3 regions of the Pseudarthrobacter sp. L19 genome follow, and region 2 is predicted to be linked to each of the others. Evidence: riboswitches for the same ligand, from Rfam matches in the RefSeq annotation. Region 2 holds a riboswitch; each other region holds the start of a gene.
The links. A riboswitch is a leader RNA that binds a small molecule or an ion and turns the genes downstream of it on or off. The one in region 2 is predicted to bind S-adenosylmethionine.
Positions count from the first base shown of each region.

Region 1: it holds a riboswitch for S-adenosylmethionine, as region 2 does, so the genes downstream of both, ACRQ5B_RS11610 (aminotransferase class V-fold PLP-dependent enzyme) here and ACRQ5B_RS07240 (DUF1737 domain-containing protein) in region 2, are expected to answer to the same signal.
Region 3: it holds a riboswitch for S-adenosylmethionine, as region 2 does, so the genes downstream of both, metX (homoserine O-acetyltransferase MetX) here and ACRQ5B_RS07240 (DUF1737 domain-containing protein) in region 2, are expected to answer to the same signal.

Region 1 covers NZ_CP193935.1:2,440,390-2,444,968, forward strand. The annotation lists partial or broken gene ACRQ5B_RS11600 (Nramp family divalent metal transporter) at 1-109, opposite strand, end outside; gene ACRQ5B_RS11605 (class I SAM-dependent methyltransferase) at 187-945, opposite strand; partial or broken gene ACRQ5B_RS11610 (aminotransferase class V-fold PLP-dependent enzyme) at 1,001-2,415, opposite strand; SAM riboswitch class IV at 2,450-2,562, opposite strand; gene hisN (histidinol-phosphatase) at 2,661-3,473, opposite strand; gene rsgA (ribosome small subunit-dependent GTPase A) at 3,564-4,579, opposite strand, start outside.
Region 2 covers NZ_CP193935.1:1,546,574-1,551,152, forward strand. The annotation lists gene ACRQ5B_RS07225 (glutamate--cysteine ligase 2) at 1-1,085, shown strand, start outside; gene ACRQ5B_RS07230 (O-succinylhomoserine sulfhydrylase) at 1,114-2,325, opposite strand; gene ACRQ5B_RS07235 (rhodanese-like domain-containing protein) at 2,322-2,729, opposite strand; partial or broken gene ACRQ5B_RS07240 (DUF1737 domain-containing protein) at 2,747-2,905, opposite strand; SAM riboswitch class IV at 3,009-3,121, opposite strand; gene ACRQ5B_RS07245 (aminodeoxychorismate lyase) at 3,247-4,197, opposite strand; gene cls (cardiolipin synthase) at 4,289-4,579, shown strand, end outside.
Region 3 covers NZ_CP193935.1:175,694-180,272, reverse strand. The annotation lists gene ACRQ5B_RS00890 (bifunctional o-acetylhomoserine/o-acetylserine sulfhydrylase) at 66-1,382, shown strand; SAM riboswitch class IV at 1,566-1,681, shown strand; partial or broken gene metX (homoserine O-acetyltransferase MetX) at 1,695-2,842, shown strand; gene ACRQ5B_RS00880 (MFS transporter) at 3,034-4,416, shown strand.

The DNA of each region.
Region 1 (4,579 bases), 890 kb from region 2:
CGACGAAGGCCGGTCCCAGCAGCCCCAGCAGGGCGCGGCGGTGCCCCTTCCTGCCACGGACCGGGCTCCGGCCGCCGGCGGCGGGATCCTGTCCGGCGAGGTGCAACATTGCAGGCTCCTGCGGCTGATGGGTCCAATGATTTCCGTATGCCTGAACAAAAAGTTAGGCATACCGAAATCATAGGCTCAGACCTTGACCACGCGCCAGCTTTGGGTGAGGTAGGGCAGGGCCAGCGTCTCGCCGGGACCGTGACCGAGGTGCTCGTACAGGTACCACTGGAGGTTGGCCAGCACCTTGGCCCGGGTGGCCTCCCCGGCCCGCAGGAAGTAGCTGCGGGACTTGGCCAGCTCCAGGATCTCCTCCGGCGTCACCGGGTCCTCCCACCGGGTCAGGTGGCTCTCCAGCCCGGTGAACTCGGGCCCGACCGGTGGGCGGAACGAGGGTTTGTGGACGTCCCCGGCGTGCATGATCCGGGACAGCCGGTGCACCCACGGTACGGAGGTGTCCAGCTGGTTCCAGATCAGCCCGAGCACCCCGTGCGGCCGCAGGATGCGGGCGGCCTCGGTGCTGGCCTGCAGCGGCTCGCACCAGTGCCAGGCCTGCGCCACCGTCACCAGGTCGAACGCCGACGCCGGGAGCCCGGTGTGTTCGGCGGTCCCCACCGTGGCCGGAACGCCCGGGAGGATTGCGCGGAGCTGGTCCAGCATGTCCGCCGATGGGTCGACGGCGGCCGTGGCCAGGCCGCGGTCCACGAGGAGGGCGGTGAACTTTCCGGTGCCCGCACCGACGTCGGCCGCGTCCCGGGCTCCGGCGGGGATCAGCCAGTCGGCGGAGTCGGCGGGATAGCCGGGCCGCACCCGGTCATAGTGTTCCCCGCCGTCCTGGAAGCTCGCTCCGAGCTCCTTCCGCCGGGTCTGATGCAGTTTGGGGCCGCCGCCTGCCACGTGAACTCTCCTTCGGCAGCTCGGGAAGATACCCGTCGAATCTACCGTAAACCGGCTATTCGGGGCCGTCGAGGGTGCAGGGGGCTGCCCCGGCGGTGCCGGGGGTGTTGGGCGCCCAGTGCGGGTAGCTGCGGGTGTCGTTCGCCGGTACCCAGCGCCCGGCATCCACCACGTAGTCCCAGCCCAGGCCGTCCCGTCGTAGCGTCCGCAGCGCGGCCAGCAGCCGCTCGGCGTCCTCGAGCCGGGAGCCGAGGCCGAAGCTGGCGCGCAGCGACCCGGCGGGAAGGCCCAGCCGCTTGAGCAGCGGATGCGCGCAGAACCGGCCGTCCCGCACGCCGATCCCGTGCTCGGCGGACAGGTACGCGGCGACGAGGCCGGCGTCGTACCCCGCGACCGAGAAGTTCACCACGCCGATGGTCCCGTGGCCGTCCCCGCGGTCGGTCTCCTCGAAGATGTGGTGCACGCTCACGCCGTCGATCTCCCGCAGGCCGTCGGCAAGGAAGGACCGGATGGCATCCTCATGGCCGTGCCAGGATGCTTCGTCCAGGGCGGCGACCGCCTGCGTGGCGCGGGCCAGGGCGGCCGCGCCGAGGACGTTGGGTGATCCCCCTCGTGCCGTGCCGGTCCGGTGGTCCAGCTGACGGCGTCCAGCCGGGCGTCGCGGACGGCGCCGCCGCCTGCCAGGTGCGGCGTTCCGGCGTCGAGCCAGTCCGGCCGCCCCACCAGGACACCCGCGCCGAACGGGGCGTAGAGCTTGTGCCCCGAGAAGGCGACGTAGTCGATGCCGTCGGCCGCGACGTCGATCCGGCGGTGCGGGGCCAGCTGCGCGGCGTCGACGACAATCCGGGCCCCGTGCTCGTGCGCCAGCGCCGCCAGCTCCCGGACGGGCAGGATCTCGCCGGTGACATTCGACGCGCCCGTGACCGCGAGCAGGCTGATGCCGCCTGCGGCCAGCTCCGCCCGGAGCCGCGCCAGCGTCCCGGCCAGGGTGGGCGCGGCGACGACGCTGCGGTGCGGAACGCCCTGCCACGGCAGCAGGTTCGCGTGGTGTTCGATGTCCAGGTACAGGACCTCGCCCAGGTGCCGGCCGCCGGCGGTGGGCAGGCACCCGGCCAGGAGGTTCAGCGAATCGGTGGTGTTCCGGGTGAAGATGACCGCGTCGTCGGGCCGGCCGCCGACGAAGTCCCGCACGATGGTCCGCGCGTTCTCGTAGACCGAGGTACTCAGCTGGGAGGCGTAGCCGGCACCGCGGTGGACGCTGGCGTAGTAGGGCAGGATCTCGTTGAGGTAGGCGGAGACCACGGACAGGGCGGGGGTCGAGGCGCCGTAGTCCAGATTGGCGTAGCGGACGTGGCCGCCCTGGATCAGCGGAGCCTGGATCTCGGCGCCGGTCACGGCGGCCAGCGGGGCGCGGGCGGCAGATACGGCCGTGGGGGTGGATGCTGGGGACGAAAAAATGGCAGTCGACATGGGACCTCGCTCGAAAAGGACCCCGCGTGCAGGGGATCCGCGCTTGCCGGGTCCGCTCCGGACCGGCCAGGTCGTCACCCGGGGCACCCCGCCGCGAAAGAGGGTTGCCGGCCAGCAAACCGGGGTTTAGCGCTGGCACTCGTGACCTGTTTCGAGCCTAGGACACAAGTGCCGCGCCCCGGAAAGGGGCGCGGCAATGTGAAGCGCTGTGTTACGCGGAACCGGCCCCCAGAAAAGGCCCTGCTCTAGAGCAGGTCGTCGAGGTTGGGGTTGAGCCGCTTGAGGACCTCGGAGTGCAGGATCGAGTTCGTGGCCAGGGCGTTGCCGCCGAACGGGCCGTCCTCGCCCTCGAGGGAGGTGAACCGGCCGCCGGCCTCAGTGACGATCGGGACCAGGGCGGCCATGTCGTAGAGGTTCAGCTCCGGTTCGCAGGCGATGTCGACGGCGCCCTCGGCCACCAGGCAGTAGGACCAGAAGTCGCCGTAGGCGCGGGTGCGCCAGACTTCCTCGGTCAGGCCCAGGAATTCGTCGAGGTTGCCGCGCTGCTTCCAGCCGCCGAGGCTGGAGTAGGAGAGGGAGGCGTCCGAGAGGTCCAAGACGTTGGAGACCCGCAGCCGGGTGGCGGCGGCCAGCGAGCGGCCCGTGTAGGCACCGGCGCCCTTGGCGGCCCACCAGCGCTTGCCGAGGGCAGGGGCGCTGACGACGCCGACCACCGGCTCGCCCTCGTCCACCAAGGCGATCAGGGTGGCCCAGACCGGGACGCCGCGCACGAAGTTCTTGGTGCCGTCGATCGGGTCGATGATCCAGCGGCGGGAGCCGTGGCCCGAGCTGCCGAATTCCTCGCCCAACACGGCATCGCGGGGGCGGGAGCGGGAAAGCTGGCCGCGGATGGCTTCCTCGGCGGCCTTGTCGGCGTCGGTGACCGGCGTCAGGTCCGGCTTCGTCTCGATTTTGAGGTCAAGGGCCTTGAAGCGGCTCATGGTCTGGGAATCGACCGAGTCCGCCAGGACGTGGGCAAGGCGCAGGTCATCGTTGTAGCTCGACGCGGGTTGGCTCATGCTTCCAAACTACCGTCTAAACGCGCCCCGGCCGGGGAGGCCACGTCCCCGACGGCCGGATCGGCAGAGCAGCGGAGAGGCGACGAGCGGTCAGGAGACGGTGCCCAGTTCCTTGGTCTCCTGGGCTTCGTGCCGCGGGTCGGTGCCCAGCAGGCGGCGCAGAGAGGCCAGCCGGGCCGGGCCCGAGGGCCCCGCGTGGCCGGCCTGCACCCACGCGTCCACGCCGCAATTGACGGCGGTGGCGTCGTGCTTGCAGCCGCGCTCGCAGTCTTCGGTGCCGGGGGCCAGATCGGGGAAGGAACGCAGGATGCGGTCCGGGTCCACGTGGGCCAGCCCGAAGGACCGGATGCCGGGGGTGTCGATGATCCAGCTGCCGGCCGGGGCGTCCGTGACCTTCAGCGCCAAAGCGGAGGAGGAGGTGTGGCGGCCGCGGCCCGTGACGGCGTTGACACCGCCGGTGGCCCGCTCCGCCCCCGTGAGGGCGTTGACCATGGTGGACTTGCCGACGCCGGAGTGGCCGAGCATGACGGTGACCCTGCCGTCGAGGTGGCCGTGCAGTTCGGCGACGGCGGGGCCGTCGAGCCGGGCGGAGAGGCCGTCGTCGGAACGCGCATCGATGCCGGAGGCGGAGGCGTCGGCGGTCTTGGAGATGATGACGGGCAGGTCGAGGTGGCGGTAGTTCGCCAGCAGCTCCGCCGGGTCCTTGATGTCGGCCTTGGTGATCAGCAGCAGCGGCTCGATCCCGGCGTCGTAGGCGGCGACCAGCGCGCGGTCGATGAAGCCGGTGCGGGGCTCCGGATTGGCGGCGGCCACGACGACCACCAGCTGGTCGGCATTGGCCACCACCGCTCGCTCGATCGGATCGGTGTCGTCGGCGCTGCGGCGCAGCAGGGTACGCCGGTCCTGGATCTTCACCAGCCGGGCGAGGGTATCCGGTTCGCCGCTGACGTTGCCGACCAGGGAGACGAAGTCGCCGGCCACCACCGGGTTGCGGCGCAGCTCGCGGGCACGCGCGGCGATCACGGTGCGCTCGGTATCGGTGCCCTCGGCGACGACGGCGGTGTAGCGGCCGCGGTCCACCGTGATGATCCGGCCGGTGACGGCGT
Region 2 (4,579 bases):
CTCTCGCGGACGCTATGTTGCGCGGGCTCATCCGGGACCCGGACACGGGTGACGGCCATTCCGGCTTCAGTTTTGAGCTCAAGCTCGAACAGATAGAGACCCAGACGCTGCCCTGCCGGGAGCATGACGCCCTGCTGCGGCAGATTCGCCGGGCCCGCCGGACTGCCGACGACGCGGCCCGGGTCCACGACGCCAGGGTCGCGGCGCTGGCCACCTCGCCGCTGGCCGCCCCCACCCACACCACCCCCAAACTGCGCTACGCCACGATGCAGCGGCGGTTCGGCCTCACCGTTCAGGAACAGCTCACCTGCGGGCTGCACGTCCACGCCGCCATCGACTCGCCCGAGGAGGGGGTGGCGGTGCTGGACCGGATCCGGGACAAGCTGGCGGTGCTGATCGCCCTGAGCGCCAACTCGCCGTACTGGAACGGGACGGAAACCGGGTTCGAGAGCTACCGCACCCAGGCCTGGAATCGCTGGCCCGCTGCCGGTCCGGCGATGGTCTTCGGCAGCCACGCGGCCTACCGCAGGGTGGTGTCGCGGCTGCTGGAAAGCGGCGTGCTTTTCGACGAGGGGATGGTCTACTTCGACGCGCGGCTTGCCCGGAACCATCCCACCGTGGAGATCCGGGTGGCGGACGTGTGCCTGCGCGCGGAGGACGCGGCGCTGCTGGCGGTGCTGGTGCGGGCGCTGGTAGAGACCGCCTCGCGCGAGTGGTACGACGGCGTGGACCCGGCGCCGGTGCCGACGGTGCTCTTGCGGATGGCGGCCTGGCAGGCGAGCAACTGCGGGCTGTCCTCCGAGCTGCTGGACTTCGGGACCTTCCGGCCCCGCCCAGCGGCCGACGTGGTGAACGCCCTGGTGGACTACCTCGCCCCGGTTCTGGCGGACCAGGGCGAGCTGGGCCTGGCGCGCGCCGGGGTGGAGCGGATCCTGGCGGAGGGCACCGGGGCGGAGCTGCAGCGCCGCGCCGGTCTCGGCGCCGTCGTCGGCGAGGCCGTGCGGACCACGGTCGGCGGGGAGGTGCCCGAGGCCGGCACCGCAACCGGGCCGCTGCCCGCGCTGGCACCCGTCCGCCGGTTCTAGGCCGCACGTTCCACGCCGCTACTGCGGATTACCGGACCCGCGCCAGGGCCTGGCCCAGGTCCCGGATCAGGTCCTCCGGGTCCTCCAGTCCCACGGAGAGCCGCACCACGCCGTCGCTCAACCCGATAGCTGCCCGACCCTCCGGGCCCATGGCCCGGTGTGTGGTGGTGGCCGGGTGCGTGATCAGCGATTTCGAGTCGCCCAGGTTGTTGGAGATGTCGATGATCCGCAGCCCGTCCAGCAGCTCGAAGGCAGCATCCTTGGCGGACCGGCCGGCCGGGGGAGCCAGTTCGAAGGTCAGCACCGTCCCGCCGGACTTCATCTGTTTGGCGGCCAGCTCGTGCTGCGGGTGGGAGGCCAGGAGCGGGTACTTCACCCAGGTCACGGCCTGCTGCTCCTCGAGCCACTCTGCCAGCCGCAGCGCCGAGGCGGAGGCGTGGTTGACCCGCAGCGACATGGTTTCCAGGCCCTTGGTCAGCACCCAGGCGTTGAAGGCGGACAGCGCCGGTCCGGTGTGGCGCATCAGCTGCCGGACCGGGCCCTCGATGAACTCCTTGCTGCCCAGGATCGCGCCGCCCAGCACCCGGCCCTGGCCGTCGATGTGCTTCGTGCCGGAGTAGACCACCACGTCCGCGCCGAAGTCCGTGCAGCGCTGCAGCAGCGGGGTGGCGAAGACATTGTCGACCACCACGGTGGCGCCGGCGGCGTGCGCCAGCCCGCTCACGGCGGCGATGTCCACGATCTCCTGCATCGGGTTCGACGGCGACTCGAAGAACACGGCGGTGGTCGGCGTCGAGAGCGCTTCACGCCACTGCTCCAGGTCCGGGCCGTCGACGAAGACGGTCTCCACGCCCCAGCGCGGCAGGATCTCGTTGAGGATCACGAAGCAGGAGCCGAACAGGGAACGGGCGGCGACCACCCTGTCCCCGGCCCCGAGCAGCGCGCCGAGGGCGGTGAATACCGCGGACATGCCCGACGCCGTCGCGAAACACGCCTCGGTGCCCTCGAGCAGGCGGAGCCGCTCCTGGAAGGTGGCCACCGAGGGGTTGCCGTAGCGGGAGTAAACGAACCGCTCGTCCTCGCCGGTGAAGGCCCGCTCCGCGGCGGCGGCGGATTCGTAGACGAAGCCGGAGTTGAGGAAGATCGGCTCGGTGGTTTCCTGGAAGCCGGTCCGGTCCAGGCCGCCACGGACGGCCTGGGTGTCCGGGCTCCAGCCCGCGGCCTCGGGATTGAAACTCATGCCGTGCGGGTCCCGTCGGTCGGCAGGCCCACGTTCTTCCAGCCGTTGACGCGGCGGACGCCGGACCTATCCGGCTGGCCCTCGAACCCGTCCAGCACGTTGTAGACGGTGAATCCCGCCGCCGTCGCAGCCCCTGCCGCCGCGACGGAGCGGGCCCCGGACCGGCAGAGGAAGAGCAGCTCGGCGTCGGCCGGGACGTGCTGCCGGAGCTCGTCCAGGAAGTCCTCGTTCGGCACGCCGCCGGCCCGGGTCCACTCGATGAACACCGGCTCCGCGGCCGCGCCGCCGGTCACCGGGACGCCGATCTGCGCCCACTCGGCCCGGGTGCGGACGTCCACCAGCACCGCGCCGGACTGCACCCGTTCCCAGGCCTCTTGCGGGGTCAGGTCCCCGGCGTAGCTCATGCTCCTGCCCGTCCGTCGACGGCGGCCGGCAGCACCAGGGCCTGCGCCACGATCACCGAGGTGCCATTGAAGGTTGCGGCCGGGCTGCCGTGCAGCACGTACCCGTCGGCAAGGGCCGCCGAGATCCGCTCGCAGAAGCTGCGGTCGTCGGGGCCGGTCAACAGCCGGTAGGCCAGCCGCTCCGCGGGGGCGGCCGCCTGCGCGGGAGGGGTGGCCGGGGCGCCGGTTCCGGGGGTGGGGACTGGGGGCGGGGTCGCGTCGGACACGACAAACTCCTTACGTTCACGCTTGCAGCTCGAATGGTCGATTGCCGAGTAGTCACCTGAGGCACCCCGCCGCAAAAGGAGGGTTGCCGACCGGCCAGTCAGGGCTTGGCGCCGGTTCTCATTACTCTGCAAAAAACCTAGCACCCTTGGGCCCGCGCCCGCGCGGCGGCCCCGTCATGTTCGGTCACGGGAGGCCGCCGTCCGCAGCTGTCGGATCCCGTCGGCCGACCGAGTCGACCTACTCAACAGCGCTACTGGACCGTGGCGAACAGTTCGTTCAGTTCGGCGGTCAGCTGGCGGCGGACGTCGGCGGTGCCGATTTCCTTGCCGTCGATGTGGTTGACCGGCGCCAGCAGCCGGATGCTGGAGATCAGCCACACGGCGTCGGCGTCGTAGAGGTCCTCCGGCACCAGCGGGCCGTAGCCCAGCTCCCAGCCGGCGGCCTTCGCGGCGGCGAACAGGGCGCCCTGCGAGGTGCCGGGGAGGATGCCGCTGTCCAGCTGCGGGGTGATCAGGCGGCGCACCGTTCGGGTCCCGCCCTCGCCGTCGTCGGCCGTCTCCAGATGCGCCAGCAGCACGGTCGACGTCGGGCCCTCCAGCACCCGGCCGTCCGAGGACGTGAAGATGACGTCGTCGGCGCCCTGGTGGTGGGCGTAGCGCAGCGCGGCCATGTTGACCGCGTAGGAGAGGGTCTTCGCGCCGAGCAGCAGCCACGGCGCGCGCTCGCCCACCTCGCTGTCATAGCCGCGGTCCAGCAGGATCACGTCGATGCCGCTCTCGCGCTGCGCGCGGCCGGCCGCGGGCGGGGTGGAGGCCTGCACCCAGCAGGTCGGGACGGCGGAGCCCTCGACACCGCGGGTGGCGATCAGCTTCACCACCACCTCGTCGTCGCCGTCCTCGGGGGCGCCCGCACGGAACTCCCGGAGCGCCGTCGCGATGGCCTTCCGCCAGGCGTCCTCCGCCGGAATATCCAGCTCCAGCGTCCGCGCCGAACCGGCCAGCCGGGCCAGGTGCCGCGGCAGTTTGCGCGGCTGGCCGCCCACGGCCAGGAGGGATTCGAAGATGCCGTCGCCGCGGGTGGCACCCTGGTCCGTGGCCATCAGCTGCGGCTTGGAGGAGTCGGCGACTCGGCCGTCCTCGAACGCGGGATTGAGGAAGACCAGCACCGTGGCGTTGGCGGGAGCGGAGGCGGACGTAGTCATGGCTTCAGCTTAGTGCGGCGCGCCGGGATAAGATTTGCAAATTGCCCGTTCCGGAACTGTTCCGCGGGTCTGGAACTTGAGGGGTTCGCCTGTGCTCTGGCCTTTACCGTTCGTGGGGTCTCTCCCGTCCTGGGCGATCCTGATCCTCACGCTGATCGACCTCGCCATCCGCGTGCTGGCGCTGGGTATCATCCCCGGCAACCGCCGCCCCACAACCGCCATGGCGTGGCTCCTGGGCATCTTCGTCATCCCCTCGGTAGGCCTGGTGCTCTTCCTGCTGTTCGGCAACTTCCGGCTCTCCCGCCGCCGCCGTGCCCAGCAGGAGGCCGTCAACACCCGGATCCGCGCCGGCACCTCCGAACTGGCCGCCGTCGAAAGCCGC
Region 3 (4,579 bases), 1.4 Mb from region 2:
GGGACCCGCCAGCAGCGCGGGACCCGGGATCCGGTGCCGCCCTGAGCCCAGTCACAGGAGACGCCATGTCCAACGCCTGGTCCTTTGAAACCCGTCAGATCCACGCCGGCCAGCAGCCGGACGCCGCCACCGGCGCCCGCGCGCTGCCGATCTACCAGACGACGTCGTTCGTCTTCCCGAGCGCCGAGAGCGCCGCGAACCGGTTCGCCCTGGCCGAGCTCGCCCCCATCTACACCCGGATCGGCAACCCCACCCAGGACGCCGTCGAACAGCGCATCGCCAGCCTGGAGGGCGGCCTCGGCGCGCTGCTGCTCAGTTCCGGGCAGGCGGCGGAAACCTTCGCCATCCTCAACATCGCCGAGGCCGGGGACCACGTGGTGGCCAGCCCCAGCCTCTACGGCGGCACCTACAACCTGCTGGCCCACACGCTGAAGAAGTTCGGCATCTCCGTGACCTTCGTGGCGGACCCGGACAACCTGGACCAGTGGCGCGAGGCCGTGCAGCCGAACACCAAGCTGTTCTTCGGCGAGGTGGTCTCCAACCCGCGCCAGGACGTCCTGGACATCGAGGGCATCTCGGACGTGGCCCACCAGGCGGGGGTGCCACTGATCGTGGACAACACCCTGGCCACCCCGTACCTGATCCGCCCGCTGGAGTGGGGCGCGGACATCGTGGTGCACTCGGCCACCAAGTACCTCGGCGGCCACGGCTCGGCGATCGCCGGCGTGATCGTGGACTCCGGGAAGTTCGACTTCGGCGCGGACCCGGAGCGGTACCCCGGTTTCAACACCCCCGACCCCAGCTACAACGGCCTGGTCTACGCCCGGGACCTGGGCGCGGACGGCGCACTGGGGGCCAACCTCTCCTACATCCTCAAGGCACGGGTGCAGCTGCTGCGCGACCTCGGCTCCGCCGTCGCGCCCTTCAACGCCTTCCTGATCGCCCAGGGCATCGAGACGCTGAGCCTGCGGGTGGAGCGGCACGTCGCCAACGCCACCCGGGTGGCCGAATGGCTTGAGGGCCGGGACGACGCCGAATCGGTCGCCTACGCGGGACTGCCCTCGAGCCCCTGGTACGAGCGCGGCAGGAAGTACGGTCCGCGCGGCACGGGCGCCGTCGTCTCCTTCGTCATCGCCGGGGGAGTGGAGGCCGGCAAGCGCTTCGTCGACGCCCTGGAGCTGCACTCGCACGTGGCGAACATCGGCGACGTGCGCTCACTGGTGATCCACCCGGCGTCGACCACGCACAGCCAGCTCACCCCGGAGCAGCAGGCGGTGGCGGGCGTCCACCCGGGCCTGGTCCGGCTCTCGGTTGGCCTGGAGCACATCGACGACATCCTGGCGGACCTCGACGCCGGCTTCCGCGCCGCGAAGGCCGGCTAGTCCCGGGACCCCTGCCGGATTTCCCCACCTTTGCGGGCCCGACGGCGGCCGGCGCGGCGTGTCCGCGGCGACCCGCCGGCCGCGGCGCCCAAAGGTGGGGAAACGGCGCGGCCGGGCGGGCGGCTGTCACATGCAAGTCACAATCTTGGCCACGGCACCGCCCTCTTTCGTACACTCGGTGCAGGTCATGAGTGCCAGCGACAGCCCCGGCTTGCTGGCCGGCAACCCTCCTTTTGCGGCGGGGTGCCCCGGGTGAAGACCTGGCCTGCCGGTCAACTGACGGCAGGCAAGCGCGAAGTGAGGTCTTTTAACATGACGATTGCCGTCACCCGAACGGGTGTACCCGCCACCAGTCCCGCAGCAGGAAACACCGCCGTCCCCGACGGCACCGTGCAGTACGTGTCCGTCGGCGCTTTGGAACTCGAATCCGGGGCCGTCCTGCCGGAGGTGGTGCTGGCCTACGAGACCTGGGGCACCCTGAACGCGGACGCCTCCAACGCCGTCCTGATCGAACACGCCCTCACCGGGGACACCCACGTCACCCGCGGCGCCGGCGGGGAACCCGGCTGGTGGGAACAGCTCGCCGGCCCCGGCGCGCCCGTGGACACGGACCGGTACTTCGTGGTGTCCATCAACATCCTCGGCGGCTGCTACGGCTCCACCGGCCCGTCCACGCCGGCACCCGACGGCCGGCCCTGGGGGTCCCGTTTCCCGCTCGTCACCCTGCGGGACAGCACCGCGGCCGAGGCCCGGATGGCCGACGCGCTGGGGATCAACCGCTGGCACGCCGTGCTCGGCGGCTCCCTCGGCGGCGCCCGGGCACTGGAGTGGGCCGTCAGCTACCCGGAACGCGTGGGCCGCTGCGCCGTGATCGCCGTCGGCGCCTACAGCACCGCCGAGCAGATCGCCTTCGCCCAGGCCCAGACCCTCGCGATCCGGCAGGACCCGCGCTTCAATGGCGGCGACTACTACGGCGGGCCCGAGCCGCACGAGGGCCTGGCGCTGGCCCGGCGCATCGCGCACATCACCTACCGCTCCGCTGCCGAACTGGAGGGCCGCTTCGGCCGGACCGGGCAGGACGGCGAGACCCCGCTCGCACCCGGCCCGCTGTCCGGCCGCGGCCGCTACCAGGTGGAGAGCTACCTGGACCACCAGGGCAACAAACTGGTGCAGCGCTTCGACGCCAACAGCTACATCGCCATCACCGAGGCGCTGATGAGCCACGACGTCGCCCGTGGCCGCGGAAGCCTGCAGCAGGCGCTCGCCGGGGCCACCGCCGAGTTCTTCATCGCCGCCGTGGACTCGGACCGACTGTACTTTCCCGAACAGTCCCGGGAGCTCGCGGCGGCCCTGCCGGGGAGGTGCCCGTGCACGTCATTTCCGCCCCGATCGGCCATGACGGGTTCCTGACCGAGATCGGCCAGCTGGGCGGCGTCCTCCGGGAGGCGTTCTTCGCCTGAGCCTTACGGCTTCTTCGCAGGCTCTTGCCGGGGACTGATGTGCAATTTTGCAGATAGGCTCTGCGCGATTGGTCGTTGAGGCTCCGGCGGTGACACTCCATACTCGTGGAGAATGACCGCGTGTGGTCCAACTCACACGGAGTCAGCCCAGTAAGCCGCAGGGTGTCGATGGCGACACCGAAGGAGTTCTTATGAGCACGGAAAACGCCGCCGCGAGGCGCGCAGAGGAAACCGACGTCAAGGCGTCCGGCCTCAAGAAAGTCGTCGCCGCCTCCATGGCCGGCACGGTGGTGGAGTGGTACGAATTCTTCCTCTACGCCTCCGCCGCCACCCTGGTCTTCGGCAAGGCCTTCTTCCCCAATTCCCAGACCGAGTTGGACGGCATCCTGGCCGCCTTCCTGACCTACGCCGTCGGTTTCGTCGCCCGCCCCATCGGCGGCATCGTCTTCGGCCACTTCGGTGACAAGTTCGGCCGCAAGCAGCTGCTCCAGCTGAGCATCATCCTGGTGGGTGTCTCCACCTTCCTGATGGGCTGCCTGCCCACCTTCGCCCAGATCGGTTACTGGGCCCCGGCCCTCCTGGTCTTCCTGCGCTTCGCCCAGGGCTTCGCCGTCGGCGGTGAGTGGGGCGGCGCCGTCCTGCTGGTGGCCGAGCACAGCCCCAGCAAGTCCCGTGGCTTCTGGGCCAGCTGGCCGCAGTCCGCCGTGCCGCTGGGTAACCTCTTCGCCACCGCGGTGCTGTTCGTCCTCTCCTCCACCCTGTCCTCCGCCGACTTCCTCGGCTGGGGCTGGCGCGTGGCGTTCTGGCTCTCCGCCGTGATCGTCCTGATCGGCTACTACATCCGCACCAAGGTCAACGACGCCCCGATCTTCCTTGAGGCCCGCAAGGAGGTCGAAGCCGGCCACAAGGGCTACGGCGTCGCCGAGGTCTTCCGCCGCTACCCCCGCGGCGTCTTCACCGCCATGGGCCTGCGCTTCGCGGAAAACATCCTCTACTACCTCGTGGTGACCTTCTCCATCACCTACCTGAAGACCGTGGTCCACGCGGACACCACCCGCATCCTGCTCCTGCTGCTGGTGGCGCACGCGATCCACTTCTCCGTGGTTCCGATGGTGGGCCGGCTCTCCGACCGCCTGGGCCGCCGCCCGGTCTACATGGCCGGCGCAGTCCTCGGTGCCACCTGGGGCTTCTTCGCCTTCCCGATGATGGATACCGGCAACGACTTCATCATCCTGGCCTCTGTCATCATCGGCCTGCTGTTCCACGCCCTGATGTACGCCGGCCAGCCGGCCATCATGGCCGAGATGTTCCCGACCCGGATGCGTTACTCCGGCGTCTCCCTCGGTTACCAGGTCACCTCGATCGTGGCCGGCTCGCTCGCCCCGATCATCGCCGTCGCGCTGCTGGGTGAGTACAAGTCCTCCGTCCCGGTCGCCATCTATCTGGCGATCGCCTGCGCGATCACCGCCGTCGCGGTGCTCTTCCTGAAGGAAACCCGCGGCATCTCCCTGCACGACGTCGACGCCGCCGACGCCCAGGGCACCGCAGACCTCCTTGCCGCAGGCAAGAAGTAACAGGCATCAAGTAACAGGCAAACTCTAAAACGCTTCACGGCAGCCCCCGTCACCGCACCGCGGGAGACGGGGGCTGCTCTTGTGGGGGCCTTGACAATATTACTGAGTGCGCTCAATATTGAGAGTGCTCGGTAAGCATTATCCGGGCCTTCACGACACCAAG